DNA from 3 places in the Lysinibacillus sp. NPDC097287 genome. Region 2 is predicted to be linked to each of the others. Evidence: predicted binding sites of a transcription regulator. Region 2 holds the regulator's gene; each other region holds the start of a gene.

What was found. The regulator CtsR, encoded in region 2, represses protease genes until heat stress. The targets are predictions, from matches to a motif close to ATGGTCAATAAAGGTCAAACA.
Region 1: a site for CtsR is predicted at 2,087-2,107, ahead of clpP (ATP-dependent Clp endopeptidase proteolytic subunit ClpP). Genes of this name have one in related genera too.
Region 3: a site for CtsR is predicted at 5,304-5,324, ahead of ACIQ2D_RS06220 (ATP-dependent Clp protease ATP-binding subunit). Genes of this name have one in related genera too.

Annotation. Positions count from the first base shown of each region.
Region 1 is NZ_JBIWCX010000015.1:42,561-49,682, forward strand. Features, by position in the region: gene whiA (DNA-binding protein WhiA) at 20-967, shown strand; gene ACIQ2D_RS18065 (HPr family phosphocarrier protein) at 1,080-1,337, shown strand; gene clpP (ATP-dependent Clp endopeptidase proteolytic subunit ClpP) at 1,411-2,001, opposite strand; tRNA gene ACIQ2D_RS18075 (tRNA-Arg) at 2,304-2,378, shown strand; gene ACIQ2D_RS18080 (basic amino acid ABC transporter substrate-binding protein) at 3,132-3,926, shown strand; gene ACIQ2D_RS18085 (amino acid ABC transporter permease) at 4,020-4,724, shown strand; gene ACIQ2D_RS18090 (amino acid ABC transporter ATP-binding protein) at 4,721-5,443, shown strand; gene ACIQ2D_RS18095 (spore coat protein) at 5,489-6,103, opposite strand; gene ACIQ2D_RS18100 (S9 family peptidase) at 6,386-7,122, shown strand, end outside.
Region 2 is NZ_JBIWCX010000013.1:82,436-89,557, reverse strand. Features, by position in the region: gene ACIQ2D_RS16935 (ATP-dependent Clp protease ATP-binding subunit) at 1-902, opposite strand, end outside; gene mcsB (protein-arginine kinase McsB) at 892-2,001, opposite strand; gene ACIQ2D_RS16925 (UvrB/UvrC motif-containing protein) at 1,998-2,543, opposite strand; gene ACIQ2D_RS16920 (CtsR family transcriptional regulator) at 2,557-3,027, opposite strand; gene ACIQ2D_RS16915 (DUF4870 domain-containing protein) at 3,215-3,520, opposite strand; gene ACIQ2D_RS16910 (class I SAM-dependent methyltransferase) at 3,643-4,326, shown strand; gene corA (magnesium/cobalt transporter CorA) at 4,337-5,299, shown strand; gene ACIQ2D_RS16900 (hypothetical protein) at 5,338-5,547, opposite strand; gene ACIQ2D_RS16895 (protoglobin domain-containing protein) at 5,816-7,122, shown strand, end outside.
Region 3 is NZ_JBIWCX010000003.1:152,419-159,540, reverse strand. Features, by position in the region: gene ACIQ2D_RS06250 (alpha-amylase family glycosyl hydrolase) at 1-1,163, shown strand, start outside; gene ACIQ2D_RS06245 (DegV family protein) at 1,212-2,069, opposite strand; gene ACIQ2D_RS06240 (Cof-type HAD-IIB family hydrolase) at 2,153-2,962, opposite strand; gene ACIQ2D_RS06235 (prolyl oligopeptidase family serine peptidase) at 3,087-3,851, shown strand; gene ACIQ2D_RS06230 (metal-sulfur cluster assembly factor) at 4,036-4,344, shown strand; gene ACIQ2D_RS06225 (Crp/Fnr family transcriptional regulator) at 4,428-5,114, opposite strand; gene ACIQ2D_RS06220 (ATP-dependent Clp protease ATP-binding subunit) at 5,346-7,122, shown strand, end outside.

The DNA.
Region 1 (7,122 bases), on a different contig from region 2:
GACGAAAGGAGGTTAGGAGATGTCTTTTGCCTCAGAAACCAAAAAGGAACTGACACAAGTCGAAGCCGATGATCAATGTATGAAAGCGGAAGTATCAGCGTTAATTCGTATGAATGGCTCGCTATCTTTTGCGAACAAGCAACTAAGTTTAGATGTACAAACGGAAAATGCAGCGATTGCTAGAAGACTTTATACGATCATGAAAAAGTTGTATCCTTATAATGTCGAACTACTTGTACGAAAAAAAATGCGTCTGAAAAAAAATAACGTTTACATTTGTCGTGTTCGAGACGGAGCTAGAGAGCTACTTATTGATTTGGCGATTATTTCGGATGATTTTCAATTTAATCATACAATTTCAAGAGAGCTGATTAAAAAGAGTGGTCAAAAAAGAGCCTATTTGCGTGGGGCATTTTTAGCAGGGGGCTCGGTAAATAATCCAGAAACGTCTGCCTACCACCTAGAAGTATATTCATTATACAAAGAGCATGGCGAGGCGCTAATGGATTTAATGAATGAGTTTGACCTCAATGCTAAGACCATTGAGCGTAAAAAGGGCTTTGTCACTTATTTAAAAGAAGCTGAAAAAATTTCTGACTTTCTAAATATCGTCGGTGCACATCAAGCGATGATGAAATTTGAGGATGTACGGATTTTACGAGATATGCGAAATAGTGTAAATCGTATAGTAAACTGTGAAACTGCGAATTTAAATAAAACGATTGGTGCAGCATTACGCCAAGTCGACAATATACGTTTTATCGAAAATTCAATAGGTTTAGATCAATTACCTGAAAAATTGCGTGAAATTGCACGATTAAGGGTAGAATATCAAGACGTAACATTGAAAGAACTAGGTGAAATGGTATTGAGTGGAACCGTGAGTAAATCAGGCGTCAATCATCGATTACGTAAAATTGATGAAATTGCAGAAGCATTGCGACGAGGCGAAAAAGTAGGTGGCTAAGCTTCCATACTTTTATGGCATGAAAGTAATGCATTATCGCTTATTGTTCTTTTCACAACAATTAAGGTAAGATTAAATAAAAGATGAACGGTACTGAAGGGGAGTTTTGCGAATGATTGAGAGAAGAGTCGAAGTAAAATTAAAGTTAGGTTTACAAGCTAGACAAGCAGCGTTGTTTGTACAGGAAGCTAATCGCTTCAATGCAGATGTTTTTCTTGAGAAAGATGAGAAAAAAGTTAATGCAAAATCCATTATGGGCGTTATGAGCCTAGCCATCGCTAAAGGGACGGAAGTCGTTTTAAGCGGTGAGGGTAACGATGCTGAGCAAGCGGTTACATCTTTAGCAACATTGATTCAAAAAGCTGATTAATAGAAGAAGGCTTTGCTGCAATACTATGACAAAAAATCCGCCTAGCTACTGAAAGCTAGGCGGATTTTTATTGTTATTTACGATCGCTACGGCTGAAGATGTGGTCGATTAAACCATATTCTTTGGCACGTTCAGCTGTCATAAAGTTATCACGATCAGTGTCTCTTGCGATGACTTCAAGTGGCTGACCAGTACGTTCTGATAAAATAGTGTTTAATTTATCACGTAAGAATAGAATGCGTTTCGCAGCGATTTCAATTTCAGTCGCTTGACCTTGTGCTCCACCAAGTGGTTGGTGAATCATTACTTCTGCATTTGGCAATGCACAGCGTTTACCTGGTTCACCAGCAGCAAGTAGGAAAGCACCCATTGATGCAGCCATACCAATACAAATTGTTTGTACTTTAGGTTTGATAAATTGCATTGTGTCGTAAATCGCCATACCAGCTGTAATAGAACCACCTGGAGAGTTGATGTAAAGTGAAATATCCTTATCTGGATCTTCTGCCTCTAGGAATAGAAGCTGTGCAACGATTGAATTGGCTACATTGTCATCAATAGCACTACCTAAAAGGATGATACGATCTTTAAGTAGGCGTGAATAGATATCATATGCACGTTCACCACGACTTGTTTGTTCAATAACTGTAGGAATTAAATTCATGTTAAATCCTCCTTAAAAAGCTAAATTCGATTACTATTGCTGAAATAGACCAAAATATCTCAGCTGTAACTTTATCATACACATTATAGTCAGGGAAGGTCAAATATTAACGCTGATAATGCGAAATTTATTAAAAGTATATTTTTTTCAAACAAAAGAAAAACAGTAGTTGAAATGTAAGCAAGACATTTGTATAATAGAAGGATCGTAGTTAAAGTACCATGCAGTTATGTTTCGAAGGATACTCTCCGTCAGGCTTTTGTCATGAAGGCTTTAGGTGCGTACTTTTTTTATGTTCAATTGCCCTCGTGGTGTAATGGATAACACGTAAGATTCCGGTTCTTGCACTGGGGGTTCGATTCCCTCCGAGGGCGCCATTTTACTGACTTAATAGATCGATTTTATAGCTTTATTCTCCGGATAAGTAGCTTAGCAGCCTGCTTAGTGGAGATGGAAGGAATAAAATTAGGAATACTGTTTCATCGGCATTATTCCCCAATTTCATCTTTTCAAACCTTCAAAAAAGCAATAACTCCAAATTATTTTTAGTGAACATACCGAACGTGAGGCTAGTTTCCTAGTCCGAAAAAGAGTCCCTTTCTGAGGGGGACTCTTTTTTTGTGCAAAAAAATAACTAAATATTATTTTGAAAATTATCTTATAGTTGCATAAGTATTCGTTTAGGATTGTTTATTATATTATGTTCTAATATATAATTCTATTTTTATGGGTCATCATCATAACTTGGGGTTGATTTCCGTTCCGGCTGGGCGCTTTCCGGGGGGGGGGGGCGTCCGATGAGCCGCTTCACTCGCGGTGCTCGCTCCAGGGTCTCATCTGTGACGCTAATCCCCCAGGAAGCTTTGCTCTGTAGCGAAAGGCGAATGCCGTCAGCTACACTCGCCCAGCCTCCACTCCAATCAACGAGCATTCTTATATTGTTATACACCTTTACCAAATGTCATCCCCACCTTTTTACGATGATCCGTTTTTATGAAAAAACAATTACTTTCTATGAATAAATGTTGTATATAGATTATATTGTTACTATAATTAACTCAATAATCTAAAATTTCCGAATAAAATGTAAAAACATTATCGGAAAATCATTTTATTTAGGGGGAAGTTCTATGAAAAAGCGTTTATGGATGTTATTAATGATCGTTGCTGCATTCTCGCTAGTATTAGCGGGATGTGGCACAAAAGAAGATACTTCATCAGATGGCGGTACTTCGGGTGATAGTGAAGGTAAAAAAGTTTACAAGGTAGCAACAGAAGCAACATTTGCTCCATTTGAATCAGTAGATGACAAAGGCAACATCGTAGGGATTGACGTAGATGTTATGCAAGCAATCGCTGACGAAATGGATTTTGAAGTAGAATGGCAAAACACTGGATGGGAGGCAGTATTCCAAACAATTAAAAACAGAGAAACTGATATTGGTGCATCAGGTATTACGGTTACAGATGAGCGAAAACAAACATACGATTTCACAGAGCCGTACTATGAATCTCAATTACTAATTGTTGTAAAAGAAGATTCTAATATTAAATCATTAGCTGAATTAAAAGATAAAAAAATCTCTGTACAAATTAATGCAACAGGTCATGTGGCTGCGAAAAAGCTACAAGGGGATGCGAGTACAAATATCATGGCATTTAAAACCCAACCTATTGCTATTCAAGAAATGTTAAACGGTAACGTAGATGCAACAATTGGTGATAATGCAGTAGTGTATGAATATATGAAGGCAAATCCAAAAGCAAAAATTAAGGTAGTAAAAGATGATAACTTTGAAAAAGAATACTATGGCTTCATGGTACGTAAAGGGAACGAAGAGTTACTATCACTATTAAATGAAGGTCTACAAAAGATTAAAGACAACGGGAAATTAAAAGAAATTACTGGTACGGATTTTAAGTGATTTTCAGAATATAGCATGGGTGGTCATTAGGTAAAGTGGTGACCGACATGCTTGTTTTTGCTAATTGATTGAAAAAAGGGGAAGTGGGTTCGGATGGACATCTTTGATTTACAATGGGACACAGTCTGGAACTACCGTGATATGTTTATACGTGGTATTGGCATCACGTTAATTTTGACGCTAAGCGGTTATCTTGGTGGAATTATCTTAGGTTTATTTTTAGGGTTGGGAAAGTTATCGAAAAAGAAATGGATATACTGGCCATCAAAGATTTATGTGGATTTATTCCGTGGAACACCGATGCTTGTGCAAATTTTATTGATTCACTTAGCGTTAATTCCAACAATATTTGGCCATTCACTCGGCTTTATGGTGTCTGGTATTACCGCACTAGTTTTAAACTGTGCAGCATACAATGCTGAAATTTTCCGTGCAGGTATTCAAAGTATCGACAAAGGGCAAATGGAGGCAGCGCGATCACTTGGTTTAACACATAATCAAGCGATGCGTAAAGTAATTTTACCGCAAGCATTTAGGCGCATGATTCCACCGTTAGGCAATGAATTTATCGCATTGTTAAAAGATTCATCACTTGTGACAATCATTGCAGCACCAGATATTTTATATGCAGCGCAAGTGGTGGCGGGTGCAAGCTTCCGATTCTGGGAGCCGTATATTGTGGCAGCTTTATTGTATTTAATATTAACGTATGGTGTAACGAAAATTGTAGCATTTATAGAGAAGCGTTTTAGTAATAGCTATGTCCCTCGTAGAGCAGAAGGGCGGATAGCGCGATGATTAAAATTGAAAACTTACACAAATATTTTGGTAAACTAGAAGTATTAAAGGGTATTGATTATGAGATTCATGAAAAGCAAGTTGTTTGTGTGATTGGCCCTTCTGGTTCAGGGAAAAGTACATTTTTACGCTGCATTAATATGCTTGAAGAGGTAACGGATGGTGCAATTTACATTGAGAATGTAAAAATCAACGATCCAAAGACAAATATCAATGCAATTCGTTCAGAGGTCGGCATGGTATTTCAACAATTTAATCTTTTCCCACATATGACAGTCATTGATAATATAACAATGGCACCGATGCAAATTCGTAATATGAAACGTGCTGACGCAGAGATACTTGGACATGAGCTACTTAAAAAAGTGGGTCTTGATAGTAAGGCGTATAATTATCCTGAGCAGCTTTCAGGTGGTCAACAGCAGCGTGTTGCTATTGCCCGTGCATTAGCGATGAAGCCAAAAGCTATTCTTTTTGATGAACCGACTTCAGCGTTAGATCCAGAGATGGTAAAAGAAGTGTTGGATGTTATGAAAAATTTAGCATCTGAAGGAATGACAATGATTGTTGTAACACACGAAATGGGATTTGCTCGTGAGGTTGGTGATCGAGTTGTTTTTATGGATGGTGGTTTTATAGTAGAAGAAGGAACACCAGATGAGCTTTTCGGCAATCCACATAATGAACGAACAAAAGCTTTTTTAGGAAAAATATTATAAGAAGAAAAACCATTCAAAGCGTAGTAGCATTGAATGGTTTTTGTTTTAATGGAGAGGGTTTTTTGAGGTTCCAAAGGCATCGAGCATTTGACGCATATCTTGTTCTGAGTATTGTGGCACTTGATAGTAGCCATGTTTGTTTTGGTAAATCGATATTTCGTATGCCATCTCGATACAGTTGGGGATACTATCAGCAACTACGCGGCGAACTACTGGATTAGTTGTCTCCAGGGCTGTGCCAGTCATCCCTTTTGCTGCGCCTTTATGAGCACCGAGTAAAAAACCTGAAATTATTTCGTCGTTAATTTCATTTGCATTTTGCATCGGTTTTTTCGGTTGACCAGGTTTTAAGCCATATGTGAAGTTATTACCTGTTTCCATTTGATAGCGACCGGTTGGTACAGATGGGTCATGACCTGTGTTATAGGATTCAACAATGGTGTTATAGGCGCCAATTGTGAAATTATATTGGCGATCTAAAATATTAAGCAGTTCGGGGTCTTTTACATGTGGACGTAAAATAATGGATTGATTGAGCCCTGCAATAATCTCACCGATTGTTTCATGCATGTCCATCATTTCGTGACCACCGTGATTAAGGCTTTGTTGTTGATTGAATGATGATGTATTCGGTTGATCATTAGAAAACGATTGTGACAAAAAAATTCCTCCTCTGTGACAATTTTTGATGCAATATGTAGTATGGTTGAATTTTTGTTTTTCATACGAGAATGGAAAGGTTGTAATATGTGTGATTTAGGCTATTTGTACAGTTGCATTGAGAGAAAAATTTGCATTGGAGAGGAAAAAACTATGCACCATTTTGTAAAATATACATATTAAAAAACATTTATTTCAAATATTGACAATTATGCTGTGATTGGTATAATTTTCTTGTATCGACATTCGATATAACGAGAACTGATATAAGGAGGGGTCAATTTGAAAAAGAGATTTTTATCGGCATCATTAGCAGTCATTTTAACTGCATCTGCTGTCTATCCTGTCACAATGCAGGAAGTACGGGCAGTTAATGAACCGAACAAGAGTGTGCTTGCAGAGACGCAAGAAGATCGTTTATCGGTGAAGGGATTTCTTGATTTGGCTGTAACTACTTTAACGTTTCAACATGGTTCAGACACAATGCGTCAGCAAGTAATTGCTGAATGGGTTAAAGATGGAGAGTTGAAAAACTTAAATTTTTATATTAAGCATGATGAAGTTGCACGTATTTTGGTAAGAGCGCTTGGTCAGGAGGAAAATGAAAAAAGTCTAACTGAATACAAAGCAAAAGCGGACAAGCTAGGTCTGTTTAAAGGAATTTCAAATGAATTTACTACAATTACTGAAAAAGATGCAACGATTATTCTGAATAATTGTCTGAATATTAAAAATCCTACAGATGATAAGGGTGTAAAAGAAATTTCGGTAGATGATTTTATGCGGAATCCTGGAGACTTCGGCTATGTACTTTCACCGGATGGTAATTACATTACATTTACTTCTGAGTGGGAAAATCGTTTAAATGTATTTGTGAAAAAAATGAATGATGATAGTGAACCAGTTCGCGTTTCAAACTCAAAGGATCGTAATGTAGGGGGATTCTTCTGGAAAGATGACACGCTACTTTATGTAAAGGATAATGGAGGCGATGAAAATTTCCATATTTATTCTTCAAC
Region 2 (7,122 bases):
AAAATATTTGAAGCGTCAATTGCACCTTCTGCACCACCTGCACCGATTAATGTATGCAACTCATCGATGAATAAAATAACGTTTCCTGCTTGGCGGATTTCGTCCATTACTTTTTTCAGACGGTCCTCAAACTCACCACGATATTTGGTACCAGCAACAACTGTCCCCATATCCAGTGTCATCACTCGTTTATCACGTAGGATCTCTGGTACTTCGTTGTTGATGATTTGTTGTGCTAAGCCTTCTGCAATAGCTGTTTTACCTACACCTGGTTCACCAATCAACACAGGGTTATTTTTTGTACGACGTGATAGTACTTCAATAACACGTGTAATTTCTTTGCTACGTCCAATTACCGGATCTAATGTACCTTCGCGTGCAATTTGCGTTAAATCTCTTGCAAGGCTATCTAGTGTCGGTGTATTGGCAGCTTGTGCAGCTTGTTGCCCACTTTGTGTACTATCGTTATTACCTAATAGTAATAACACTTGTTGACGCGCTTTATTTAGCCCAACACCTGCATTATTTAATACACGAGCTGCTATCCCTTCACCTTCGCGAATTAACGCTAATAATAGATGCTCTGTACCAATATATGAATGACCTAGTTTACGTGATTCATCGACAGAAAGCTCAATTACTTTTTTTGCTCGTGGTGTATAGTGAACGATTGGACCAACATCCTCTTTGCCTTTACCCACTAATTCCTCAATGCCCGCTTCAATCATTTGAGGGCTAATATCGATGGCTTCTAAAGCTTTCGCTGCAATTCCGCCACCCTCACGAATAAGCCCTAACAAAATATGCTCTGTTCCTATTGATTCGTGTTTCCAACGAATAGCTTCTTCCTGAGCAAGTTGTAATACCTTTTGTGCACGCTGTGTAAAACGATTAAACATCATATGAATCCTCTCCCTTTCCCCTTATCATAGACTTACTCAATTTTTCTTCTGATAATGTCTCGCGGAGCATCTTCGCTCGCACTCGATCACGCTCGGTAGGTTGCAATGTTTCACCTGCATAATGTTGTAAAAAACCTGGTTGCATACTAACAATACATTCATTCATTGTAGCCGCTGTTACATGGTTAATTAATTGCAGATCAATACCTAATCGAACATTAGATAAACAAGTGGCAGCTTCTTCACTCGTCAATATCCGAGCATATGTTAAAGTCCCTAAGGCACGATAAATACGATCTTCTAAAGCAAGCCCTGCCTTATCCATCAGCTTGCTTCTCGCTTGTCGTTCTTTTTGAATAATTTTTTCAGCGACACTTTGAATATCAGCTAATATGTCATCCTCTGTTTTACCTAGTGTAATCTGATTTGACACTTGGTAAACATTACCCAAATTTTCACTACCTTCTCCGTAGATCCCTCTAACCGTCATGCCTAATCTAGTCATTGCATTTATAATTTGATTCATTTGACCAGTTAACGTTAGAGCTGGAAGATGCATCATCACAGACGCCCGTAGCCCTGTTCCTATATTTGTGGGACAGCTTGTTAAATATCCAAAATCATTTCGGAATGCATACGGCAAAGAAACTTCTAAGGCTCTATCTACTTTATTCGCCTGCTCATATGCCTTTTGCAATTGAAAGCTTGCCGTCATACATTGAATGCGTAAATGGTCTTCTTCGTTCACCATGATGCTTATTGATTCATCCGATGATAATAGAACGGAGCCCACCACTTCTTTACTTGCTAACTGCGGGCTGATTAAATGTTTCTCCACAAGTATTTGCCGTTGTAAGAGTGATAAATCTTTAATGGCAAAATAAGAAAAGTTTTCATCCAGCTTTGTACTATCCTGAACGGCATGTGTCACAGCTTGCTCGACTTGTAACGCTTCGTCTTCTGAAAATGCTAGTGGAAAACGGTAACCGTCTAAATTACGTGCTAGACGAATCCTAGTACTAATGACGATATCTGAATAGCCATCTTCTACATGCATCCAATCGGGTGTTGCACGCTCTAAAAAGCGTTCGATTGTCACGACACATCACCCCCTTCAAGTTGTAGCTGTTTTTCAATTTCCCTTGCTTCATCGCGAAGTTTTGCAGCTTCTTCAAATTGTTCTTCGTCAACGGCTACTTTCATACGTTTTCGAATATCTTCAATTTGTTTTTTTAAGACAAAAATATTGCTTCGTGAACCTGGCATTTTGCCAATATGTTGCGACCCTGCTTGAATGCGATTAAAGAGCTTTGGTAAATGTTCTTCAAACGTATCATAACAATTAGGACATCCGAATTTTCCTTCTTTTAAAAATTGCTTATACGTAAATCCACATTGTGAACATGTCTGTGTCTGAGGCTGTGTTTGCTGCTTTTCGTCTACTTTTTGCTGCCATGTAGGGGAGCCGAACCAATTGGATAATAGTTGTTGGATCGATACTGGTTCTTGCTTGAACTCTGCATGGAATGGATGAAATTGCGATGCGCAGACGTCACAATAATGATGTTCAACTTTTTGACCATTCTGAACTTGTGTTACGGTTACAGTAGCATTTCGCTGCTTGCAATGTTCGCAAATCATCTCCATCACCTCTTTACTTTTGCTTCTCGTATTTAATCGTCGTCAACATCGCGCGCATAATTTTTGCGCGTATGATATCTCTTAACGGTAATTGTAATTCCAACGTCGAACGATCTACCGCCGCTAACATTAATTTCGCCTCTCGCTTTGATATTACCTGCTCATCAATTAAGCGATAAACTAAATCTTCGGCCTTCGTTTGCGATGCACCGCCCTCAATTTGATATAGCACGTCATCAATCAAATCAATTTGTGAATTTGCACGGACACGTAAAATTCGAATGTATCCTCCGCCGCCACGCTTACTTTCCACTAAATAACCACGCTCGGCTGTAAATCGTGTATTAATAACATAGTTAATTTGTGAAGGCACACATTGGAACTTTTCAGCTATTTCACTGCGCTTTATTTCAATATGCCCTTCTCCGCCTAATTCGAGTACTTGTTTTAAGTAACCTTCTATGATGTCTGAGATATTACGCATTTTAAGAATCCACCTCGTTCACTTCATTGACTTTGACTATCTTTGACTATATTATACAAAACGCTAGAAAATAAATGCAATTGATACGCATACAGAAATATCGAAAATCTTATTTACTTACCTTACCCTCTTTAACAATAAAAAAACGCAAGTATATGCTCTTAGCATATACTTGCGTCTATAGAAATTATACCCATCGACCAACAATTGGATAACGCCATGGTTCATCAGATAAAGCCTTCACAATTCCGATGATTGGTACGATAAAATTCATGACCCCGAAAACCAACAAGAATGGTAATCCAATTATAATGAAGCTTAAAATCCCTGAGATCGCAATTAATACCCACATTACGATTTGGAATAACAAGGCTTGCACAGAAAAACTTTTTACTTCTTCATCTTTACTAATTATAAAAAATAAAATAGGTATTAAAAATGGTGCAATAAACGCACTAGCATGTATGATAACTTTAGACCATTTTGTTTCCATTTATATCAACCGTCCCTTTTTTTAAATCATTTTTATTTATACTAATGTTTACGGTACTATTCCCAAAAAAGTTTCAGATTTATCCGGTTTTTATCAAAAAAATATGGAGAGGCTTGTGATAGATGATGAAATTCAACACTGAACTAGCGACGGAATATGAAAAAGGTATTCGTCGTACCTTACCAAGTTACGATGCAATGCTACGCTTAACGCAAACTTTTTTCCAATCAGTGCTTCCTGATGAAGCAAAATTCATAGTGGTAGGTGCAGGCAGTGGCAACGAAATTTCACAGCTCGCCGAGCAAAAACCCCTTTGGTCATTTGTGGGTGTAGACCCAGCTGAAGCGATGCTACATTTTGCAAAGGAACGTTTAAAACCTTTACCAAATAACATTACATTACTACACGGCACCTTGCTCGAAACAGAGTTGCCAGTCACTCAATTTGATGCTGCCAGTTGTATATTGGTCCTTCACTTTATCGAATCTTATGACGAAAAGCTCGCTACATTAAAAGCGATTGCTCATCATTTAAAACCTGGTGCTCCATTTGTGCTCGTGTCCAAATACGGGCAACTCGGTTCTTCTGAAACTGAGCTACAGTTTGATTTATGGCGAGCGTATTGGCTACAACAAACAAAACTAACTTCAGCGCAAGTAGCCGATATGGAACAGTCCATTCGTGCTCTTTCCTTTATGCGTGAAGAGGATATTTTGACCCTGCTACAGGAAGCAGGATTTACTTATCCATCACGATTTTTTGCAACAACATTATTCGGAGGCTGGATTTGCCGTAAACAAAATTGAGGTGAGATAAATGCTACATACGATGGGCATCACAAAGAACCAACAACTCGTAAAAGGATTCTCCCTTGAAAATATTAAAGAGCATCAATTTGAATGGTATTGGGTTGATTTTAATTGTCCCACAGTTGAGGAAGAATTATTACTCGATACATTTTTCCACTTTCATCCGCTCGCTATTGAAGATTGTTTAATGCGCCTACAACGACCAAAGTTAGATTTTTATGATGATTATTATTTCTTTGTCATCCATAAATTGAATGAGGAGACACTCGAAGCTGAGGAAGTAAATATTTTCGTATCTGATAAATTTATCGTTACGTTTCATAAAAATGAAGCTTCTGAAATTAATAAGGTACAAAAGTTTTTAGAAGGTCAACCAAAGAATTGGGAGCGAGGCACCATTTACCTCACTTATCAAATCATCGATAAAATTGTCGATGGCTACTTCCCACTCGTCTATAAAATTGAAGATCACCTGAATACACTCGAAGATGCACTGACGTATCAAAGTAGTGTCAATACGATGCAGGATGTATTCGAGTTCCGCAGTGATCTATTACATTTAAGACGTACAATTTTACCAATGCGCGATTTATTGTATCGCGTACTCAGCTCTTATCGCTTCTCGTTAAAAAAACCTGAACTTGCGTACTTCGGGGATATTCACGACCATTTAGCGAAGCTGACAGAAATGGTCGAGTCGAATCGCGAGCTTACGGCCGATATGCGGGATAGTTACATGGCGATGAGCTCAAGCCGAATGAACGGCATTATGATGACGTTAACAATTGTCTCGACAATATTCATACCTCTGACATTTATCGCAGGTGTTTACGGTATGAATTTCGATAATATGCCTGAGTTACGAGGAAAGTATAGTTACTTTATTGTACTAGGTATTATGATATTTATTGGTGTATTCATGCTTTCATTCTTTAAGTACAAAGGTTGGTTTAAACTGTTTAAACCATAAATAAAAGCAGCCACATTTTTGTGGCTGCTTTTTACATTTTAATGAGGCCAATGGTCGTCCACTTTATTTTCACCTTGCTGTGGAAATAAAAAGTATGCCAACACACCCGATAGTAACGTGGCCCCAATTGTAATTAATAATCGATCTAAGCTCGGTACTTCAGCGTAATACTTATCTATCATAAACATAGATGAAATAGCGACAATCACCATTATAGGAATCACAAATTTAAAACGCTTTTTCTCCATAAGACATCTCCTCTCTGAATAAATTAATACGTTATACTTAATTCTCTTATTTATTATAACACCCAAATAATACAAGTGCTTGTCCATGAAAATAGTTTTATCTATCCATAAAAAATATAGAAAAAAGTTAAATTATTAACCAAAGACATTTCAATAATAGTAGAATAGATTAAATAACAAATATTTCGACATATTCAAAATATATGATTCAAACTATTAATAAACTTATTTACACTTACTCAGATCAAACAGAATGGAGCAAACTTAAATGGGTTGGTTTACAAAGCAGAAAGATAGTAATTATTCAATTACATTAACACCCGAGTCATACAAACATAATGTACAATTAGATGTTTCAAGTTATCCCAAATTGCAAAAACAATTACAATTATTAAATTTAACAACGGAAGACTTAGCAATCGTTAAACAACTTCAGCCATTAGCGAAAGATCTAATTCCAGAAATGGTTAATCAATTTTATGCTGCTATAAGTCTGAGCCCTGATTTACTAGATATCATTCATAGAACGTCACAAATTGATCGTTTGAAAATTACTTTACATAAACATCTAAGTGATATTTTTGAAAGTCAAATTAATGAAGCCTACATTCAAGAACGACAAGCAATTGCCGAAACGCATGTCCGTATAGGGTTACAGTCAAAATGGTATATTGGATCATTCCAATCATTGATGTCGACATTTGCTAACTTCGCGAGTGAATTGGATATTTCAAAACAAGATGCCATTCGTGCAATTAATTCATTCTCGAAACTTATTAACTTCGAACAGCAACTTGTTATTGAAGCTTATGAAAAAGAGGAAGAACGCATACGCACGGCTTCTGACAATACTAAATTCGCCCTTGTCACAACTATTCAAAGTACAGCACAGGAGTTAAATGCGATTAGCGAAGAAACATCTTCATCACTTCAAGTTATCTCTGCTCAAACGGATGATATTGCCGTTGCTACACAACAAGGTCTAAACTTCGTCGCTGATACACAAGAAAAATCTAAAAGAGGTCAAAACCATCTACAGGAACAAAATGAATTAATGCACGTTATTTTACAAAGTGTAAATGACCTCGAAGTAACAATGAATCAATTGCGCTCTTCTTCACAAAAAATTTCTGAAATCGTCGGACTTGTCACAAGTATCGCCGATCAAACAAATTTATTAGCATTGAATGCTTCCATTGAAGCTGCACGTGCCGGGGAGCACGGAAAAGGCTTTGCCGTTGTAGCAGATGAGGTTCGAAAATTAGCAGAGGAAACTAAAAATGCGGTACAAAATGTTTCACATCTTATTAAAGAGACGGAAGTAAACATTACGACAATGGCCAGCTCTGTGACAAGTGTCGACCAAAAAATTCAACATAGCGTTGATACACAAGCAAGCCTTTCAAAATCGTTTAATGATATCGCTGACGCAGTCGCTGGTATTCAACAACAATACGTTCATACAGCAAAAGATATTTCTGCAATCTCTCATTTAATTACAGAACTTTCACAAGGAGCTGCACTTGTTTCATCATCTTCGGATTCACTTATTGAAGTCGTGACTGAATTAAATAT
Region 3 (7,122 bases), on a different contig from region 2:
ACGATGGCTCGATGCCAACGAGTTATACAACGTTAGAAGAGCATTTTGGAACAGCTGAAGAATTTGAAAGTGTTATTAAAGCGTATAAAGCAAAAAATATGGCCATTATGATAGATTTTCCATTAAGTAATGTGAGTCCGAATCATGAGTGGGCAAAGGATTCAGCGAAACAAAGCTGGATTGCCTCTACAAATAACGGGCAAGTGCAGTGGGACTTAGCAAATGAGGATGTACAAGCGGCACTTATAGAAGCGGCAACTGAATTTGTTTCTACATACGATATTGGTGGTATTCGCTTAACAAATCTAGCGGATGCTGATACAGAGTTTGTGAATGCCATGATTGAGGCTGTAAAAGATACAAAAGAATCATTATATGTGATTGCTAATGAAGAAAGTGATGCAAACTTTGACGCTGCTTTTTCAACAGCAACTGCTGATGTTTACCGCAATATTTTCAAAACAGTTGATATGGATTCAACGAAGTTAATGGATCCAGTTGCTGGTGATCAACCAACGCAAATTATGATAGATACACTCGATACACATCGTTTTACATTTGACTCTGCAAATGAAAACATGTTCCCACCAACGCGATTGAAAATGGCGATGGGTGCATTATTTATGTTACCGGGGGTACCTGTTGTGCAGTACGGTACAGAAATTGCGATGAATGGTGAAAAAGCACCTGATACACATCAATTTTATAACTTTAAAACAGATGAAGAATTAATCGACTATATTAAAAATGTGCAGACATTACGCAATCAATCTGCAACACTTCGCAACGGTGATTTTGAAGTCATCACAAATGAAAACGGCTTACTTGTATTTACCCGTACATCGGATGAAGAGAAATGGGTCATCATGGTTAATAATACAAGTGAAACACAGCGCGTCAATTTAACACCAGAGCAATTGGGTGACGATAAAGCGTTGAATGGTCTTTTAAATGAGGAAAAGGTACGCTTGAATGAGAAAAACGTCTATCCTGTTATTTTAGACCGTGAAATGGTTGAAATTTATCAAGTAAAAGACGATGAAGGATTAAATATTCCATATATGGTGGCACTTGGACTAGTTTATGTATTATTTATTGGCTTTGTCGTTGTCATTATTAAACGTGGTAAAAAACGCCGACAAGAACAAGATATGCAGAAATAATGAAATCCCCCTACAGACACGCAATTAGGCGAATTTGTAGGGGGTTTTTTATGCTTGATAACTTTTGTTGGTGAAGAAAATGGCAATGGTGCCAGGCCCAACATGGGAGCCAATCACAGAGCCAATCATCGTTGTTTGTATGGCTTTTGGTGCTAGCTTTTCTTGAATAGATGCCTTTACTTCATTGGCGAAAGTAGGGTCATCACTATGGCTAATACCGACAATTTTATCGGAAAAATTCCCGCCGCGCTCCTGCATCAAGTCAAGCAGACGCGCAATCGCCTTTTTACGACCACGTAATTTTTCTATAGGGACAAGTTTCCCATCTTCTACATTTAAAATAGGTTTAATGCTTAAGAGGCCACCTAAAAAGGCACTAGCTTTGGATACGCGACCACCTTTAGCTAAGTAATCTAAGTCTTCTACTGTAAATAAGTGCTCAATTTGTGGCGCTAGAGCTTTGATTTTTGCCTCGATTTCATCAACAGAAGAACCTGCATCACGTAGTTGAACAGCTTCTTCAATGAGGAAGCCATGCCCTAGTGATGCACATTTTGAATCAATAATCGCTAGTTTAAGTGATGGATATTGTTCTAGTACTTGGTTGCGAATCATGATTGCAGTGCCATATGTACCTGATAGTTCCGATGAAAAGGCGATATAAATGCCTTCTTCACCACTTTTCGCTAATTGTTCAAAATGAGATAGAAAAAGTTCTGGTGACACTTGAGATGTTTTAGGATGTGCACCTTTTCGAATGGCTTCATAAATTTCTTTTGAGTCAATTGAGATGACATCATCGTATTCGTTACCGTTTAATTGAACACGTAATGGTAATAGCACTACATCATGATCTTCGTAGTAAGCTTTTGGTAAATCACATCCGCTATCGGTAAAAATTCTCATGTACTCATCCTCCTACATATAATGCTTCTATATTCAGAATTTAAACGGAATTACAAAGGAATGTCAATTACCCTTATTATTACTTATGCTAATTTCAAGCGTTCAATGAGGATTTTAGCAATGCCGTCCTCATTATTTGTCGCTGTAATTTCATTGGCAATGTTTTTTAACGATGAAATACCGTTACCCATTGCAACGCCGATACCGGCATAATCTATCATTTCAAGGTCATTGTCTTCGTCGCCAAAGGCAATAATTCGTTCACGTGGAATGCCTAAATCTTTTGCGACATGGGAAATACCGACAGCTTTATTTAAGCCACGACGTACAATTTCAATAATATGCAATGGTGCTCCCCAACGACGGTGCTCAATCACTTCAGCATGTACATCATGTAAATGATCACGAATAATCATCGAGTTTTCTTCATTAGCTTGAATAAGTAAGCTTGTTGGATTTACTTGTAGATTCATAGATAAATCGCCTAATGTAATTTTGGGATTCCCCATATTGAAAATATTTAAAATACGATCATCTTCCGTATGAACATATATATCATCTTTTACTTCTGCAATAATATTTTCATATTCATAGGCATTCACAGACTCTACGACGTTATGAACAACGCTCAAATCAATTGGTGTATGCATAGTTTGCCATGATGCATTTTTGGGATGATGAATGTATGCCCCGTTAAAATTCACAATAGGTGTTGTCAGGCCCAGTTCGTGATAGTAAATATCACTTGCACGATACGGACGCCCAGTGGCGATCATTACCTGATGTCCTTGGGCTTTTGCTTGTAATAATGCACGTTTTGTTTTTGCAGAAATTTGTTGTTGGTCCGTAAGTAGTGTACCATCTAAATCTAAGACAATTAAATGTGGTTTCATAATCTTGTTGCCCCTTTCCTCTATGTATGAATAGTATCCCTTAGTCCCCCAATTCGTCAAAACTTTGTCACGTAGAAAAAAGTTTGCTAACATAATAGGGTAAGAAAAGTTGGGAGTGATGTAAATGATTGTAACGAAAGAGACGTGGGAAGATATTCCTTTATTACACATACATACGGTCGAAATGAATGAAAAAACACCAGTAGTAATCTTCCTACATGGTTTTATGAGTGCGAAAGAACATAATCTACATTATGCTTATCAGTTAGTAAACAAAGGTGTGCGAGTCCTACTACCAGATGCAAAATTGCATGGGGACCGTAGTGAAGGATTAACTGAAATGCAGTTGAATTTACGATTTTGGGAGATTGTCTTAAATTCTATTCATGAAGTAGAACAATTATTTAATTATTTAAAGGTTAATCGTTTATTAGAAAGTAATAAAATTGGCGTTGCAGGTTCTTCAATGGGAGCTATTACAACATCAGGTTGCTTAAAGCGTTATGATTGGATAACTACTGCAGCTTTATGCATGGGTGCACCCGGTTTTGTAGAACTAGGAAAATACCAATTAGAGCAATTGGCTGTTAAAGGACTTAGTTGGCCAATGACAGATGCGGAAATTGCTAAAAGCAATGACTTATTGGCAAGTTATGATGTCACATTAACGCCTGAAAAGTTTGCAAGGCGCCCAGTGTTTTTCTGGCATGGAAAAAAAGATTCAACAGTGCCTTTTAAAGATACTTATACATTTTATTTAAAATTACGTGCATATTATGATGCAAACCCAGAAAATTTAAATTTTGTGGTAGACAATCAAGCAGGACATGCTATTACACGTGATGGTTTGCTAGCAGCAACGGATTGGCTTGCACAGCATTTGGCATAATAAGTATCATCTGCTATGATGAGGTTAATTGTATTCACCGGGCGTTTAAACGTCCGGTGAATATAATTAAAGCTCCGGCGGATGTCACAGATTTTGAAAGGAGTTAATTGTGCAAGCACAATTCAAAATCTGGACGCAAATACGCCAAGGCGAATTTGATTATTGTGTAGAGAGGAGAAATGAAATGGATCAAGATATGAAAGATAGTATGTTAGGTGCATTAGAAAATGTAATTGACCCTGAGCTTGGCATTGATATTGTCAACTTAGGTTTAGTATATGAAGTAGATTTAGATGATGAGGGCGTAGCAACTGTCGATATGACGTTAACATCAATGGGCTGTCCAATGGGACCGGTTATCGTAGACCAAGTTAATACAGCACTTAGCGAGTTACCAGAAGTGAAGAGCACAAACGTTAATATCGTGTGGAATCCACCATGGTCAAAAGACAAAATGTCACGCTATGCAAAAATCGCTTTAGGTGTACGTTAATAGTAAAAGTGAAAAAAGTATTTAGAGACATAAAAAATCCCTGTTTGCAGTAATTTGCAGACAGGGGTTTTTCGTATAGCGGATTAATCTATTCGGCAAATCTGTAAAGGGCAATTTTCGCAGGCGATTTCATCTTTTAAAAATTTTATATTATGGATAGTAATGTATCCTTTTTCAAATGTTAAGATATCATGCTTTTTTAAATCATTCAGCATGCGATTAATCATTTCTCGACTTGTTCCACATAGGTTGGCAACTTCAAAATTAGTTAATGGAAAATCAATAACAATCGAACCATTATCTAAAGGTTTTCCATATGTGTTTGTTAGGCGAATTAGTGTGGAAAATAAAGCGCCTTTTTTACCGTTCAATACCAAATCACGTAATCGGCTTTGGTGCTTGAAATTCTCAATTTGGAGCCACTTCAAATACTCCACCATGGACATCGGTTGTTCTGTTAATAGATGCTCCATTGATTTTCGACTAAGCACATATAAGGTAGAAGGCTCTAACACTTTAGCGGTCATGGAATTATAGATAAGGTGACAAAACAGTGAGCTTTCACCAATAATACTATTAGGTCCACAAATACGCATCGTTAATTCTTTACCACTTTCGGTCTCTTGATTAATTTGAATAGCGCCAGATTCAATAAAAAAAATTTCTTCGGCACGCTCACCTTCTAAAAAAATTTTACTACCCTTATCCACTTTAATAAAAATACCATGATTTTTAAAAAGAGCATGAATATTGTCTTGCATATTATCCATTATGACCATATAACAATCACATCTCTTTCTTTTTGTAACTAGTAATTATATTACAAAAGGATGATGATTAACCTTTTCCATATACTAAACGAACGAAATACAACAATATCATAACATAATATTCCAATTTCGAGTGTGATTTTTAGAGCTTATTTTTTGCACGAGCCTGTCGGATGTTGTAAAATAAAGTTAGTCAAAAAAGGTCAAACATTTTAAAAGGAGATGCTGACTATGCAATTTCAACAAACTGATGATAAAAAACCATTAGAGCAATTTGGTCGTAATTTAATTGAAGAAGTCAAAAATGGTAAAATGGATCCGGTTATTGGTCGTGATGAAGAAATTCGAAATGTTATTCGAATTTTAACGCGTAAAACTAAAAACAATCCGGTTTTAATAGGGGAACCTGGTGTTGGTAAAACGGCAATCGTAGAAGGCTTAGCACAACGTATTGTCAAAGGTGATGTTCCAGAAGGATTAAAAGATAGCATTTTGTATGAACTAGATATGAGCGCATTAATTGCTGGTGCAAGCTATCGAGGTCAATTCGAAGAACGTTTAAAAGGTGTTCTTAAAGAAGTGAAAGAAGCAGAAGGGCGTATCATTTTATTCATTGATGAAATTCATACAATTGTAGGCGCAGGGAAAACAGATGGGGCAATGGATGCTGGGAATATGTTAAAACCGATGCTTGCCCGTGGTGAACTGCATTGTATTGGTGCAACAACGTTAGATGAATATCGTATGTATATTGAAAAAGACCCTGCATTAGAACGTCGTTTCCAACAAGTCCTAGTACGTGAGCCTTCTATTGAAGATACAGTGTCGATTTTACGTGGCTTAAAAGAACGATTTGAATTACATCATGCTGTACGCATTCATGACCGTGCCATTGTGGCAGCTGCAGAACTTTCAAATCGATATATTACAGAGCGCTTCTTACCAGACAAAGCAATTGATTTAATTGACGAGGCATGTGCAATGATTCGTACAGAAATCGACTCAATGCCTCAAGAGTTAGATGCGGTGACACGACGTATTATGCAACTAGAAATCGAAGAACAAGCGCTACGCAAAGAAAAAGATGATGCTAGTAAAAAAAGATTAGAGCAGCTTCGTGAAGAACTTACTAAGTTGAAGGAATCATCGGAAGGAATGCGTAAACAATGGGAAGCTGAAAAAGAAGCCCTTCACGGTATACAGAAAAAACGTGAAACGCTTGATAAATATCGTCGTGACCTAGATGAAGCAGAAAGTAAGTATGATCTAAACAAAGCTGCAGAATTACGTCATGGTAAAATCCCAACACTTGAAAAAGAAATTCAAGGAATGGAACAGCAATTAGAAAATGGTACAGAAGCACGTATTTTACGTGAAGAAGTAACAGCTGACGAAATAGCATCTATTGTTTCCCGCTGGACAGGTATACCAGTAACAAAGCTAGTGGAAGGTGAACGTGAAAAATTATTACGTTTAAAAGAGACGCTACATGAGCGTGTTGTTGGGCAAGATAATGCAGTTCAGTTGGTAACGGAAGCGGTTTGGCGTACTCGTGCAGGCATTAAAGATCCACATCGTCCGATCGGCAGTTTCTTGTTCTTAGGACCAACGGGTGTCGGCAAGACAGAGCTGGCCAAGGCACTAGCTGCTCAATTATTCGATTCAGAAGATCACTTTATTCGTATTGATATGAGTGAGTACATGGAAAAACATAGTGTTTCTAGATTGGTCGGTGCACCTCCAGGATACGTGGGTTACGAAGAAGGCGGTCAATTAACGGAAGCAGTTCGACGTAATCCATATTCTGTTGTATTACTCGATGAAATCGAAAAAGCGCATCCAGATGTCGCGAATATTTTACTGCAAATTTTAGATGATGGTCGAATTACAGATAGCCAAGGCCGTATGGTGAATTTCACAAATACAGTTGTAATATTAACGTCTAATATTGGTTCTAGTTATTTGATGGAAGCGAAAAATGATGATGACGTTGTAGAAGATCTTGTGA